One region of the Actinophytocola sp. NPDC049390 genome, then DNA from elsewhere that is predicted to be linked to it. Evidence: riboswitches for the same ligand, from Rfam matches in the RefSeq annotation. Region 1 holds a riboswitch; the other holds the start of a gene.
The links. Region 1 has a riboswitch for cobalamin ahead of ACIBVP_RS08105 (putative cobaltochelatase). Riboswitches for the same ligand answer to the same signal wherever they lie in the genome.
Positions count from the first base shown of each region.

Region 2: it holds a riboswitch for cobalamin, as region 1 does, so the genes downstream of both, ACIBVP_RS30450 (ribonucleoside-diphosphate reductase subunit alpha) here and ACIBVP_RS08105 (putative cobaltochelatase) in region 1, are expected to answer to the same signal.

Region 1 is NZ_JBITMQ010000002.1:411,043-418,835, reverse strand. Features, by position in the region: gene ACIBVP_RS08115 (cobyrinate a,c-diamide synthase) at 1-340, opposite strand, end outside; gene cobO (cob(I)yrinic acid a,c-diamide adenosyltransferase) at 337-951, opposite strand; gene ACIBVP_RS08105 (putative cobaltochelatase) at 951-2,894, opposite strand; cobalamin riboswitch at 2,923-3,053, opposite strand; gene cbiE (precorrin-6y C5,15-methyltransferase (decarboxylating) subunit CbiE) at 3,085-4,290, shown strand; gene cobM (precorrin-4 C(11)-methyltransferase) at 4,287-5,048, shown strand; gene ACIBVP_RS08090 (cobalt-precorrin-5B (C(1))-methyltransferase) at 4,972-6,042, opposite strand; gene ACIBVP_RS08085 (cobalt-precorrin-6A reductase) at 6,228-6,968, shown strand; gene ACIBVP_RS08080 (precorrin-2 C(20)-methyltransferase) at 6,940-7,793, opposite strand, start outside.
Region 2 is NZ_JBITMQ010000012.1:149,649-157,441, reverse strand. Features, by position in the region: gene ACIBVP_RS30460 (GH116 family glycosyl hydrolase) at 73-3,606, shown strand; gene ACIBVP_RS30455 (GTP-binding protein) at 3,615-4,688, shown strand; cobalamin riboswitch at 5,126-5,324, shown strand; gene ACIBVP_RS30450 (ribonucleoside-diphosphate reductase subunit alpha) at 5,423-7,750, shown strand; gene ACIBVP_RS30445 (ribonucleotide-diphosphate reductase subunit beta) at 7,747-7,793, shown strand, end outside.

The DNA of each region.
Region 1 (7,793 bases):
CGCCGAGCAGTTCGGCGACGTGAGCGGTGGAACCGAACCCGTCCGTGCCGACCTTCCCGTCGAACAGTCCCATGACACCCTCGACGACCGCGATGTCCGCGCCCGAGGACCCGTGCGCGAACAGCGGTCCCACGAGGAACTCGCCGACCAGCACCGGGTCGAGGTTGCGGCCGGGCCGTGCGGCGGCGAGCGTGTGGTAGCCGGGGTCGATGTAGTCGGGACCGACCTTGAACGGCGCCACCCGGTGGCCCGCCCTGCGCAGCGCGGCCATCAGACCCGTTGCCACGACGGTCTTCCCGCTGCCCGACGACGGTGCGGCGATCACCAGCGCCGGTGTCACCACTCGATTCCCTTCTGGCCCTTCGCGCCGGTGTCCATGGGGTGCTTGACCTTCGTCATCTCGGTGACGAGGTCGGCGGCCGCGACCAGTTCGGGTGCCGCGTCCCGGCCGGTGATCACCACGTGCTGGCGCCCGGGCCGGTTCGCCAGCGTCTCGACGACCTCGCCGACGTCGACCCAGCCCCACTTCATGGGATAGGTGAACTCGTCGAGCACGTACAGGGTGTGACGTTCCTCGTGCAGGCGGCGGGTGATCTCCCGCCAGCCCTCGCGCGCGGCCTCCGCGTGGTCGACCTCGGTGCCCTGCTTGCGTGACCAGGACCAGCCCGCACCCATCTTGTGCCACTCGACGGGCCCGCCCTGCCCGGTCCGTTCGTGCACCTCGCCGAGCGCGAGCAACGCGGTCTCCTCGCCGACCTTCCACTTGGCGGACTTGACGAACTGGAACACGCCGATCGGCCAGCCCTGGTTCCACGCGCGCAGCGCGAGCCCGAACGCGGCCGTGGACTTGCCCTTCATCGGTCCGGTGTGGACGATCAGCAGCGGCCGGTTGCGGCGCTGACGGGTGGTGAGCCCGTCGTCGGGGACCGCCTCGGGTTTCCCCTGCGGCATCAGGCGACGCTCCTGGCGGCACGCACCACGCCGGTGACGTGGTCGGCGGACAGCTCGTCGAGCCGCACGTGGGCGCCGTTCAGCGCGTGCGCGAGCCTGGCGGGGATGCCGAGCCGGACCGGGCCGCGTTCGCAGTCGACGACCACGCTCGCGACCCCGTCCCCGGCCAGCAGCCCGGCGGCCTGCATGGCGTCGGCCACCGGGTCCGCGCGCAGCGGCACGGTGGCGCGGCCGTCGGTGACGACCACGAGCAGCGGTCGCCGTCTCGGGTCGCGCAACCGTTCCGTGGCCAGGGTTCGGTGCGCGCGGAGCAACCCGTCGGCGAGCGGGGTGCGGCCACCGGTGGACAGGCGCCGCAACCGGGCGACGGCCGCCTCCACCGACGACGTGGGCGGCAGCACGAGGTCGGCGGAGCCGCCGCGGAACGTGACGAGACCGACCTTGTCGCGGCGCTGGTAGGCGTCGAGCAGCAGCGAGACCACCGCCCCGGTGACGGCCGACATCCGCTTGCGCGCCGCCATCGACCCGGACGCGTCCACCGCGAACAGGACGAGGTTGCTCTCCTTGCCTTCCCGCACGGCACGGCGGACGTCACCGCGCCACAGCACGATGCCGGGTCCGCTCCGGCCGCGGGCGAGCTGGTGTGGCGCGGCGGCGGCGAGCGTGCCGACGAGGTGCAGGCCGTGGCCGCGTCCCCGTGTGGCGCGCAGTGTGCGGCCGAAACCCGAGCGGGCGCGGGAACGGCGGCCCGGGGCGCCTTCGCCGACGCCGTCGACGGAGAAGAGCCGCGCCTGGAACGCGGGATCCGGTGTCGCGGCGGGCTGGGTGGTGTTCCCGTTGCCGCTGTTCGGCGTCCCCGACGGGTCCGCTGTGGAATCGGCGGGGTCGCCGCCGGAACCCGGGCCACCACCAGGGTCGTCGTCCGGTGGCGGGTCGGGATCGGCGTCCCGCAACGCTTGCTGGAGCTGCTCTTCGTCGATGCCCGGCTCGTCGAACGGGTCGCGCCGCCTGCGGTGCGGCAGCGCCAGGCGCGCGGCCGCCTCGACGTCCTGTGCGGCGACCTCGCCCGCGCCGCGCCACGCCGCGTGCGCCACCGAGGCCCGTGCCACGACGAGGTCCGCGCGCATGCCGTCCACGTCGAACGACGCGCACAAGGCGGCGATCCTGCGTACCTCGGCATCCGGCAGCCGCACCGACGGCAGCGCGGCGCGTGCCGTGGTGATCCGCCGCACCAGCGCCGCGTCCTCCGCCGCCCACCGCGCCGCGAACCCGGACGGGTCCGCCTCGAACGCGAGCCGCCGCCGGATCACCTCCGTGCGCACGGCCACGTCCCGCGCCGCCGCCACCTCCACGGTGAGGCCGAACCGGTCCAGCAGCTGCGGCCGCAGCTCACCCTCCTCGGGATTCATCGTGCCCACCAACAGGAACGACGCGGCGTGCGACACCGAGACGCCGTCCCGCTCGACGTGCGCGCGGCCCATGGCGGCGGCGTCGAGCAGCAGGTCCACCAGGTGGTCGTGCAGCAGGTTCACCTCGTCGACGTACAGGACACCGCGGTGCGCCGCGCTGAGCAGACCCGGCTGGTAGGCCCGTACTCCGGCGGTCAGCGCACGTTCCAGGTCGAGTGACCCGACGAGCCGGTCCTCGGTGGCACCCACCGGCAGCTCGACGAGCCGGGCGGGCGTGGTCGTGGCGGCGCCGTCGTGCGGCGCGTCGGGGCAGGCGGGATCGGGTGCGGCCGGGTCGCAGCTGAACCGGCAGCCCTCGACCACGACGACGGCGGGCAGCAACGCGGCGAGTCCACGCACGACGGTCGACTTCGCGGTGCCCTTCTCACCCCGCACGAGCACGCCGCCGATGGCGGGGTGGACGGCGTTGAGCAGGAGAGCGAGACGCAGGTCGTCGTGGCCGACGACGGCTGAGAACGGGTAGCCCGAGGTCATGCGCGATCCTTCCCCGGGTCCGCGCCCGAGTCGGTTCCGCAGCGGGGGACGAGTGTCTGGCTCACCGAATCTCTTCGGCTCACAGTGGCGGGACCGCACCAGATTCGCGCTGGTTTCCTCGCGCACCTCGCTGTTCGTTCCCTCGCATCGTGTCAGACACCGCGCCGAAAGTCGATTACGGTGCCCGGTCGTGGAACCCATCACCGTGGTCGGGATCGGCGCCGACGGCTGGACCGGACTCACCGCGCCGGCCAGGAACGCCGTGGCAGGCGCCGAAGTCGTGATCGGCAGCACGCGCCAGCTCGCGCTGCTGCCGGACGGCGGTGCGACGCGTGTCACGTGGCCGTCGCCGCTCCTGCCAGCCGTCGAACCGCTGCTCACCGAGCACGCCGGGCGACAGGTGTGCGTGCTGGCGAGCGGCGACCCGATGTTCTTCGGCATCGGCGGCACGCTGGTGCGGCTGCTCGGCGCGAGCCGGGTGCGCGTCCACCCGCACGTGTCGTCGGCGTCGCTCGCGTGCGCGCGGCTGGGCTGGCCCGCCGAGGACGTCGATGTCGTGAACCTCGTCGGGCGGCCGGTGTCGTCGCTGATCCCGTTGCCGCACCGGCGGATGCTCGTGCTGTCCGCCGGTGCCGACACCCCCGCCGAGGTGGCCGCGCTGCTGACCGACCGCGGTTTCGGCCCGACCGCGATGACGGTGCTCGACGACCTCGGCGGCCCGGACGAACGACGGCACGACGGCACCGCGGCGACCTGGTCGGGGGCTGCGGGTTCGTTGAACGTGGTCGCACTCGACTGCCGCGCCGCCCCCGGCGTCACCCCGCTCGGTCGCACCCCCGGCCTGCCCGACGACGCCTACGACCACGACGGCCAGCTCACCAAGCGGGAGGTCCGCGCGATCACGCTCGCCGCGCTGGCTCCGCTGCCGGGACAGCTGCTGTGGGACGTCGGCGCGGGTGCGGGCAGCATCGCGATCGAGTGGCTGCGGACGCACCCGTCCTGCGCCGCGGTCGCCGTCGAGTCCCGGCCGGAACGCGCCGCCGGGATCCACCGCAACGCGGGGCTGCTGGGGGTCCCGGGACTGCGGGTGGTCGAGGGCCGGGCACCGGCCGCGCTCGCGGACCTGCCCCGGCCGGACGCGGTGTTCGTCGGCGGCGGGCTGACCGGCGACGGCGTCGTCGAGGCCTGCTGGGCGGCGCTGCGCACGGGCGGACGTCTCGTGGCGAACGCGGTGACGCTCGAGTCCGAGGCGGTGCTGACCCGGTGGCACGCCGCGCTCGGTGGCACGCTGACGAGGATCGAGGTGAGCCGCGCCGCACCGGTGGGCGGGTTCACCGCGTGGAAGCCGATGATGCCGGTGACACAGTGGGTCGTGACGAGAGAGGAGACCTCATGACCGTGCACTTCGTCGGGGCGGGGCCGGGCGCGGCGGACCTGATCACGGTGCGGGCGCAGCGGCTGATCGCGTCGACGCCGGTGTGCCTGTACGCGGGCAGCCTGGTGCCCGCCGAGGTGCTGGCCGGTTGTCCGGACGGCGCACGGCTCGTGGACACCGCCGACCTGACGCTGGACCAGATCATCGCGGAGCTGGTCGCGGAACACCGGCGCGGCAACGACGTGGTGCGGCTGCACTCCGGCGACCCGTCCGTGTTCAGCGCGGTCGCCGAGCAGGCGCGGCGGCTGGACGCCGAGGGGGTGCCGTACGAGATCGTGCCGGGCGTGCCCGCGTTCGCGGCCGCCGCGGCGACGCTCGGCCGTGAGCTGACCGTGCCGGGTGTCGGCCAGACCGTCGTGCTGACCAGGATCTCCGCGCGTGCCACCGCCATGCCACCGGGGGAGGACCTGGCGACGCTGGGCCGGTCGCGGTCGACGATGGTGCTGCACCTGGCCGTGCAGCGGATCGACCAGGTCGTCGATGAGCTGCTGCCGAACTACGGGCCGGACTGCCCGGTCGCCGTGGTGGCGTACGCGTCGCGGCCGGACGAGGTGGTGCTGCGCGGCACCCTCGCGACGATCGCGGCGCTGGTCCACGAGGCGGGCGTGCGCCGCACCGCGGTGATCATCGTGGGCGAGGTGCTCACGGCGGAGGGCTTCCCGGACTCGCACCTGTACTCGACGACGCGCGTCCGGCCAGGCGTCCGGAGCGGTCGATGACCAGGACGTCCACGTCGACCGGCGCTCCCGCGAGGACTTTCGCCGCTTCGTGGCGCGCGGCCTCGGCGACCCGGTCGGCGAGCGGCACCCCGGCCCGCTGGGCGAGCTGCAGTGCCTCCATCGCGGTGTTGGCGGTGGCGAGGTGAGGCAGGCCCGCACGGGCGGCGAGGCGGTCGAGGTCGACCCGCGACCGTCCGGAGTGGAGGTCGAGGTGCCCGTCGGCGAGCTTGGACAGCTTCGCGAAACCACCGGCGATGGTGAGCCGGTCGACGGGGTGGCGGCGCAGGTACTTGAGGGCGGCGCCCGCGAAGTCACCCATGTCGAGCAGGGCGTCCTCGGGCAGGCCGTACAGCTGCGCGACGGCCTTCTCCGACGTGCTGCCGGTGCAGGCGGCCACGTGCCGGTGCCCGGCGGCGCGGGCGACGTCGACCCCGCGGCGGATGCTGTCGATCCAGGCGGAGCAGGAGTAGGGGATCACCACGCCCGTGGTGCCCAGAATGGACAGTCCGCCCAGGATGCCGAGGCGCGGGTTCCACGTGTGTTTGGCCAGCTCCTCCCCGTCGTCCACGGAGATCTCGACGGCGATGTCGGTGCCACCGGCCTCGGCGATCGCCGCGCGGATCAGCTCGCGCGGCACGGGGTTGATGGCCGGTTCGCCGACGGGGAGCGGAAGGCCGGGCTTGGTGACGGTGCCGACGCCGGGACCCGCGTGGAACGTCACGCCGCTGCCCGGCGGCCCGTGGCGGACGGTAGCCCGGATGGTGGCGCCGTGCGTGACGTCGGGATCGTCGCCCGCGTCCTTGACGACGGCGGCCATGGCGGCGTCGGCGGTACGCGCGGTCTGGGTCAGCGTGAAGGACGGCGTGTGCCCCTTGGGGAGGCGGATCCGCACGGGGTCGGGGAACTCGCCGGTGAGCAGCGCGGTACACGCGGCCTTGGCGGCCGCGGTCGCGCAGGCGCCGGTGGTCCAGCCGCGGCGCAGGGGCGTGCTCACGTGCCCAGCCTGCCATCAGGTTGGTACGCCGGTCGCCCCACCCGGCGCGTGACCCCGGGGGCGTGCGGAGCCTCTCCCCGGCGGTGGCCGATTGAACGGTCCATTCAATCGGCCTGGGGGTCCCCCGGTTTTCACGCTACCAGCGGGCACCGACACGGGTTGCGCCATCGGGGCGGAGGTGGCCGGTGAACCGGTGCGTCGCGATCCTCGGGGGCACCCGGGAAGCCCGCGAACTGGCCGCCGAACTCGCCGGGCGGCGGGGCACGCGCGTCATCTCCACCCTCGCCGGGCGGGTACAGCGACCCCGCCTCCCGGCCGGCGAGGTACGCGTCGGCGGGTTCGGTGGGCCGCAGGGGCTCGCCGACTGGCTCGTCGCCGAGAAGGTCACCGCCCTCGTCGACGCCACGCACCCCTTCGCCGAGCGCATCAGCGCCGCCGCCGCCAAGGCCGCCCGGTACGCCGGTGTCCCACACGTCCTCCTGCGGCGGCCGGGGTGGCGGCCGGGCCCCGGCGACGACTGGCACTGGGCCGACTCCCTCACCGAGGCCGCCGCGATGATCCCCGGGCTCGGCCGGCGCGTCTTCCTCACCACCGGACGGCAGGGCCTCGCCGCGTTCGCCCGGTCCGACCGGTGGTTCCTCATCCGCTGCGTCGACCCGCCCGGCCTGCCGCTACCGGCCCGCAAGGAGCTGGTCCTCGCCCGCGGTCCGTACACAGTGGACGGCGAGCGCACACTGATGACCACGCACGACGTCGACCTCCTCGTCACCAAGGACTCCGGTGGCGACCACACCGCGGCCAAGCTCACCGTGGCCCGCGAACTGGGCGTCCCGGTCATCGTCGTGCGCAGGCCCGCGCTGCCGGACGTGCCCGTCGTGGCGACCGTCGACGAGGTCCTCAGCTGGCTGGGTAGTGCCGAGGGGTGAACACCCGTCGCGTCCCGTCGGGCAGCTCGGTCAGCCGGGTCCGCGACGAGCCCACGATCAGCAGGCACCGCATGTCCACGGTGGCGGGATCCAACTCCGCCAGCGGCACGATCTCGATCGTCTCCGCCGGGCCGCCGACGTCCCGTCCGATGATCACCGGGGTGTCGCCGCGACGGTGGCCGAGCAGCAGCTCCTTCGCCGCCACCAGCTGTTCGCGGCGGCTGCGGGACGCGGGGTTGTAGATCGCGACCACGAAGTCCGCCGCCGCGGCCGCCGCCAGCCGGGACGCGATCACGTCCCACGGCTTGAGCCGGTCCGACAGCGACAACGTGCAGAAGTCGTGCCCCAGCGGCGCACCCGCGCGGCTCGCCACCGCCTGCGCGGCCGTCAACCCCGGCACCACCCGCACCGGCACGTCCGCCCACCGCGGGTCGTCCGCCACCTCCAGCACCGCGCTGGCCATCGCGAACACGCCGGGGTCACCGGAGGACACCACGACCACCCGCGACCCGTCCCGCGCCAGCGCCAGCGCGAGCGCCGCCCGCTCGGCCTCCACCGTGTTGCCCGACGCGTGCCTGCGCTGCCTCGGGTTCGGCGGCACGCGGTCCAGGTACGGGCCGTAGCCGACCAGGTCGTCCGCCCACGCCAGCGCCTCCTGCGCCTCCGGGGTCAGCCACGGCCGGCCGGCCGGACCGAGCCCGACCACCGCCACCTCACCGGGACCGGCGGCACGTGCGGGCGCCGGTGCCGGGTCGATCGCCAGCCCGCTCGGCAGCAACGCCAGCGCGAAGTACGGCACGGTGTCGGGGTCCACTTCGGACAGCG
Region 2 (7,793 bases), on a different contig from region 1:
CGGTTAGTCAAGGCTGGATCCTCGTCGGCGATGCGCATAAGCTGCCGGGTAATCGATTACCGGAGGCGTTCGATGACGACTGCATCCGAGTGCTGCGCAGACGGCGGCTGCTGCGAGGAACCCGCGGGCCACTCCCGGCGCACCTTCCTCGCCATGGGCATGGCGGGCGTCGGCATGCTGGCCGCCCCCGCCGCCGCTGCCGCCGAACTGGGCCTCGATCCCGACGGCCTCATCGCCGTCCCCGCCGACAAGGACCTCGATCCCGCCGCCCTCACCCGCCGCGGCAGACCCACCGAGTACACCGGCCCCGCGCTCCAGCGCATCGGCATGCCCGTCGGCGGCGGCTGCAGCGGCCAGGTCTACCTCGCGGGCGACGGCAAGCTGTGGGCGTGGGACATCCTCAACCCCTCGACCTTCCCGCTCGGCGGCGCCACCCCCGGCGGCCCGCACTACGCGCGACCGCTCACCGCCACGTCCCCGTTCGCGCAGGGATTCTCCTTACACGTCAACGGGACGACGCGCACGCTCGACGCCGACGGCTTCGCCGACGTCCGCTTCGTCGGCCAGTACCCCATCGGCACGGTCACCTACCGCGACCCCGACTGCCCGGTCGTCGTCACCGCGGAAGCGTTCTCCCCCTTCATCCCGCTCGACACCGCCGACTCGACGATCCCCGCCACCACCGTCGGTTTCACCGTCCGCAACACGAGCAGCCGCGCGGTCGACGTCGAGTTCGTCGGCGCGTCCGAGAACCCCGTCTGCCTCACCGCCCGCGGCCAACAGCCCACCGAACTGCTCGCGGCCCCGTTCCCCGGCGGCGTCCAGTTCGCCGCCCGCGCGGGCGAGGAACCCGACAGCACCGACATCGTGTTCGAGGACTGGGAGTCCGGCGGTTTCGACGGCTGGACCGTCGAGGGCGACGCGTTCACCATCGCCACCCAGGCCGAACTGCCCGCGTACATGCGCCGCTTCGGCGACCTCCTCGTGCACGGCACCACGTTCGTGACCTCGCACAACTTCCGCCTGGCCGGCGACCCCGACGGCCGTCGGGGAGCGCTCTCCAGCCGCGAGTTCACCGTCGAACGCAGCCACGTCGCGGTCTCGCTCGGCGGCGGCAACCGGCCGGGCGAGACCGGCGTCGAGGTCGTGGTCGGCGACCAGGTCGTGGCGAGCGCGACCGGCCGCGACAGCGAGCCGATGGTCGCGGTCATGCTCGATGTCAGCGCTCACCGGGGAAAGATGGCACGCATCCGGATCGTCGATCGCGCGACCGGACCGTGGGCGCACGTCAACTGCGACGCGATCGTGTTCACCGACCGCCCGGACGTCGTCTTCGAGACCTGGGACTCCTTCGACGGCTGGACCGTCGAAGGCGACGCGTTCGGCGCCGGACCGGTCACGCCCGCCGACTGCCCGCCGGACTTCCGCCGCCCGTTCGGCGAGGTCAACGACCTGAACGCGGTCGACGGCCGGTTCGCGACGTCGTACAACTTCCGCGCCTCCGGCGACCCGGACGCCTACCAGGGCCGCCTCGTCAGCCGACCGTTCCAGGTGGACAGACGGTACGTGACGGCCTGGGTCGGTGGCGGCGCGCACCTCGGCCGTACGTGCGTGAACGTCGTGGTGGACGGCGAAACCGTCGCGAGTCTCACCGGCCGCGAGATCGAACCGCTGACCGCCATGTCGGTCGACGTCAGCCGCTGGCACGGACGGACCGCCCACATCGAGGTCGTCGACTCGATCGCCGCGGGTTGGGGGCACGTCAACGTCGGCCGGATCGTGTTCAGCGACCGGCCGGTCCGGTCGATCCCGATCGAGCGGCTTCCCGAGTTCGGCACGTTCGTCATCGCCGCGGCCGACGACCAGGCGCGCGTGTCGACCGACGGCGGCGCCGCCGCGACCATCACCGTGCCGTTGACCGTCCGGCCAGGACAGTCGCGGTCGGCGCGGTTCGTGCTGGCATGGCACTTTCCCACCCCGCAACCAACCGCGTTCGGCTGGCTGCGTGACGGACCCCGGCTGCGCCACCACTACGCGACACGGTTCCGCGACGCCCGCGCCGTCGCCGACCACACGCTGGCGCACCTCCCCCGGCTCGACGCGCAGACCCGTGAGTGGGTGCGCACCTGGTACACGGATTCCTCGCTGCCCCACTGGTTTCTGGAACGCACGCTCGCTCCGGCGTCCACATTGGCCACCAGCACGTGCTTCCGCTTCGACAACGGCCGCTTCTACGCCTGGGAGGGCATCTACTGCTGCGCGGGCACCTGCGGTCACGTGTGGAACTACGCCCAGACCGTCGCCCGTCTGTTCCCCGACCTCGAACGCGACACCCGCGAGCGCGTCGACCTGGGCATCGCACTGCGCCCCAACGGTGAGATCGGCAACCGCGGCGAAGCGGGCGAGGGCTGGTTCGCCGACGGCCAGTGCGGCACCGTCCTGCGTGTCTACCGCGAACACCAGATGTCGCCGGACACCGCTTTCCTGCGCCGCGTCTGGCCGTCCGTCCAGAAGGCCCTGGAGTGGGTGATCACGCAGGACGGCGACGCCGACGGCATCCTCGAGGGCGGCCAGTGGAACACGCTCGACGCACAGTGGTGGGGTGAGATCCCCTGGATCAGCGGCCTGTACGTGGCTGCCCTGCACGCGGGTGCCGCCATGGCGCAGGAGATGGGCGACCCGGAGTCGGCGGCCCGGTACACACGGCTCGCCCACCGCGGCTCCTCGTATCTGGAGAGCGCTCTCTGGAGCGACGAGTACGGGTACTTCTTCCAGCGCGTCGACCCCGCGCACCCGACCGCGCCGAACTCCAACCGCGGCTGCCACATCGACCAGCTCTACGCGCAGACCTACGCCGACCAGCTCGGACTGCCTCGCGTGTTCCCCGCCGACAAGGCCAGGACCGCGTTGGAGAGCGTTTTCCGAAACAACTTCGTACCGGACGCGGCGTCGTACCGGCCGCCGGGCATCCCGGACCCGCGCGTGTACGCGATGCCGGGCGAGGCGGGCACGCTGATGTGCACGTGGCCGCACGGCGGGTCGACCGAAGCGGGCGCGGGTGGGGTCGTCGGGTACTTCAACGAGGTGTGGACCGGGCAGGAGTACCAGTTCGCGGCCGGCCTGGTGAGCGCGGGCATGGTGGCGGAGGGCCTGGCCGTGACGCGGGCGGTGCACGACCGGCACCACGCCGCGAAACGCAACCCGTACAACGAGATCGAGTGCAGCGACCACTACGCGCGGGCGATGATGAGCCACGGCGTGTACCTCGCGGTCTGCGGCTACGAGTACCACGGCCCACGGGGTCACCTCGGGTTCGCGCCGAAGATCAAGCCGGACGACTTCCGCGCGGCGTTCACAGCGGCCGAAGGGTGGGGCCTGTACCGGCAGAAGCGGCACGGCGGCAGGCAGACCTGTGAGATCGAGGTGCGGTACGGCAAGGTCCGCCTGTCGACGCTGGCGTTCGAGGTGGACGGCCGGGTCCGCACCGTGACCGTGCGGGGAGAGCGCTCTCCGTTCCAGCAGACGGGCTCCCGGGTGCTGGTCACGCTGCCGACCGCGACGACCGTGCGAGCCGGCGCCGCCCTCACCGTCGACCTTGTGGGGTAATCGATTACATGGCCATCTTCGTCCCGGTGAGCGGTTTCCTGGGTGCCGGGAAGACCACGACCCTCCTGGCGGCCGCACGGGAGCTGCGTGCCCGCGGCCACCGGCCCGCGATCGTCACCAACGACCAGGGGTGCGACCTGGTGGACACGCGACTGGCGCGAACCCTGACGGACGCGGTGGGCGAGGTGCTCGACGGGTGTTTCTGTTGCCGTTTCGGCGATCTCGCCGAGGTGACGACGACGCTCGTCGAGGCGGGCGCGGACGTCGTGCTGGCCGAGGCGGTGGGCAGCTGCACCGACCTGCGCGCGACCGTGGTGCGCCCGCTGCGGGCCTACCACGGCGACACGCTGACGGTGGCGCCACTGACGACGGTCGTGGATCCCGTGCGGTACCGGGCTTTCGCGCGGGCGTGGGCCGCCGGCCTCGACGACGACGCGGCCTACCTGTACGCACACCAACTGGCGGAGGCCGACGTCCTGGCGCTGAACAAGGTGGACCTGGTGGGCGCGGACGTCCCGGCACTGGTGTCGGACCTGACCCGGCGCAACCCGTCGGCGCTGGTGATCCCGTACTCGGCGCGATCGGGTTCGGTAACCGCTCTCCTGGACCGCTGGCTGGCGGGTGGCGCCGAGGACCGCCCGGACGAGGAGTTGGACTACGACCGGTACGCGGCCGCCGAGGCGGCGCTGGCGTGGCTCAACCAGGAGGTCGCGGTGACCGGTCCGCTCGCCCCGGGCCGGTGGGCGCGGGTGGCGCTCGCGTCCCTGTCCCGCGCGGCGGCGGGCACGTTGGTGGGCCACGCGAAAGTCAGCGTCGAGACCGAGGCGGGCATGGCGAAGGGCAGCGTGACGTCGGGAGGCGCGGCCCCGACCCTCGACCTACCGGGTCCGCCGACGGCGGCGAACGCGCGGGCGGTGTTCAACCTGCGGGTGGCGTGGCCACCAGCGACGCTGGACGCGGCGTGCGCGGAGGCGGTCCGGGCAGCGGACGCAGCCTGCGGCACGACGAGCACGACGGTCGGCGCGCCCGCGGCGTTCCAGCCGTCGTACCCGAAGCCGGTGCACCGGCTCACGCGAGACTGACGGATCGGCACGGTGTCCCACGCCGGAGCGAGTGACGCTCGAAAACCCGAGCCCCAGGACAGTTGCGCAGGCATCCCCCACCCGAACCCGGGGGGCCACCCCGACGCCAATTCTACCGGCGGACACCGACAACACGGCCGCTGACGATCTTGCCTGTGGACAACTCGCCGATCGCAGGCAGTTGCTCAAGTAGTGCCCGCGGGTACGCGGCACATGACCGGACGTCCGGCACCCGGCAAAACCGCCGAACCGCGAAAACGCCGCCATCGCAGGCCCCACCCGATCCCGGGGGCCACCCGCCTTGCCAGCCTACCAGCGGGGGGCGACAGACCCGGGGTTGTCGATCTTGGCTGTGGACAACCCGGCGAGCTGTGGACAACCACGAAACACGACACGCCGACACAACATATGGGTGCTGTTCTCGATCAAGACCCTATGTATAGTGATCGCGAGCTGGTTCGGCCATCGCGCCATGGTGGTCGTCGCAAGAGGGAACCCGGTGGGAGTCCGGGACTGCCCCGCAGCGGTGAACGGGAACGAACGCCGTCACGAAGCACTGGACGTGAGTCCGGGAAGCGACGGTCAGTAGGCGTCTGCCCGTAAGTCCGAAGACCTGCCCGCTCCCCCGGCCACACCCGTGGCCGGGTGCAGTCCGCTTGCCCCGAGGGAGGGCGTGCGGGGACAACCCCCAACGGTCGGGGTTCTCTCGCGCGCCCGAAAAGCGAGGAGAACACGTGACCGCCATCCAGGACACCATGCGTGTCCGGAAACGCAGTGGGGAAACCGAACCGGTCGACGTCGACAAGATCGTCCGCGCGGTCGCGCGCTGTGCCACCGGACTCCCGGCGGTGGCGCCGCAACGCGTAGCCACGAAGACGATCAACGGGCTCTACGACGGCGCCACCACGGAAGAACTCGACCGACTGTCCATCCAGACCGCCGCCGAGCTGGTCGCCGAGGAGCCCGAGTACTCCAAGCTCGCGGCGCGCCTGCTCGCCACCTACGTCGACAAGGAGGTCCGCGGCCACGGCATCCACTCGTTCAGCCAGTCGATCAGCGTCGCCCACTCCCACGGCCTGATCGGCGACGACACCGCCAGGTTCGTCGCCACGCACGCGCGCAAGCTCGACGACGCCATCGACCACGACGCCGACCGGCGGTTCGAGTACTTCGGGCTGCGCACCGTCCACGACCGCTACCTGCTGCGCCACCCCAACAGCCGCACCGTGCTCGAACGGCCGCAGTACTGGCTCCTTCGCGTCGCGTGTGGACTGTCGCACACGCCGGCCGAGGCGATCCGGTTCTACCGGCTCATGTCGAGCCTGTCGTACCTGCCCGGCTCGCCGACGCTGTTCAACTCCGGCACCCGGCACACACAGATGTCCTCCTGCTACCTGCTGGACTCGCCGCGCGACGAGCTCGAGTCGATCTACGAGCGGTACGCGCAGGTCGCCCGGCTGTCGAAGTTCGCGGGCGGCATCGGCATCCAGTGGTCACGCGTCCGCTCGCGTGGCGCGCTGATCCGCGGCACCAACGGCCACTCCAACGGCATCGTCCCCTGGCTGCGCACGCTCGACTCGTCCGTCGCCGCGGTCAACCAGGGCGGCCGTCGCAAGGGCGCGGCCTGCGTCTACCTCGAGACGTGGCACCCGGACATCGAGGAGTTCCTGGAGCTGCGGGACAACACCGGCGAGGACGCGCGCCGCACGCACAACCTCAACCTCGCCAACTGGATCCCGGACGAGTTCATGCGCCGGGTCGAGACCGACGCCGAGTGGTCGCTGTTCGACCCGGACGAGCTGCCCGAGCTGCCGGACCTGTGGGGCGAGGCGTTCGACGAGGCGTACCGCGCCGCCGAGCAGGCGGGCCGGGCCGTCCGCACGGTCAGGGCGCGCGACCTGTACGCGAAGATGATGCGCACGCTCGCCCAGACCGGCAACGGCTGGATGACGTTCAAGGACACCGCGAACCGCACCTGCAACCAGACCGCCGAGCCCGGCAACGTCGTGCACCTGTCCAACCTGTGCACCGAGATCCTCGAGGTCACGTCCGACGACGAGACCGCGGTGTGCAACCTGGGGTCGGTCAACCTCGGCGCGCACGTGGCGGACGGCGAGATCGACTGGGCGCGGCTGCGGGACACCGTGCGCACCGCGGTCACGTTCCTCGACCGCGTGATCGACATCAACTACTACCCCACCGAGGAAGCCGCGCGCGGCAACCCGCGGTGGCGACCCGTCGGGCTCGGCGTGATGGGTCTGCAGGACGTGTTCTTCGCGCTGCGCCTTCCGTTCGACAGCGACGAGGCGCGCACGCTGTCGACACGGCTCGCCGAGGAGGTCTACCTCACCGCGCTGGAGACGTCCGCCGACCTGGCCGCGTCCGCCGGCGCGCATCCCGCGTACGCGCAGACCCGCGCCGCGCGCGGCGACCTGCAGCCGGATCTGTGGGGCATCACGCCGAAGCAGTCCGACCGGTGGGCCGCACTGCGGGAGAAGGTCGCCGAGCACGGCCTGCGCAACTCACTGCTGGTGGCGATCGCGCCGACCGCCACGATCGCGTCGATCGCGGGCTGTTTCGAGTGCATCGAGCCGCAGGTGTCCAACGTGTTCAAGCGCGAGACGTTGTCCGGCGAGTTCCTGCAGGTCAACTCGTACCTGGTGGCAGAACTGAAAAAGCACGGACTGTGGACGGCGGCCACTCGCGACCAGCTCAAGCGCGACGACGGCTCGGTGCGGGGGCTGGCGGGGCTGCCCGCGGACGCGAAGCGGCTGTTCCGCACCGCGTGGGAACTGCCGCAGCGCGCGCTGATCGACCTCGCCGCCGCACGTGGTCCCTACATCGACCAGAGCCAGTCGCTGAACCTGTTCGTCGCGTCGCCCACCATCGGGAAGCTGTCGTCGATGTACCGGTACGCGTGGGCGAGCGGCCTGAAGACCACGTACTACCTGCGGTCGCGCCCGGCGACCCGCATCCAGCAGGCGACCGTCAGCACCGCGGTCCCCGCGGACGCGGTCGCCTGCTCCCTGGAGAACCCCGAGTCCTGTGAGGCATGCCAGTGACCACGCTCGAGAACACCGCCCGCAAGCAGGTGCTGCTCGACCC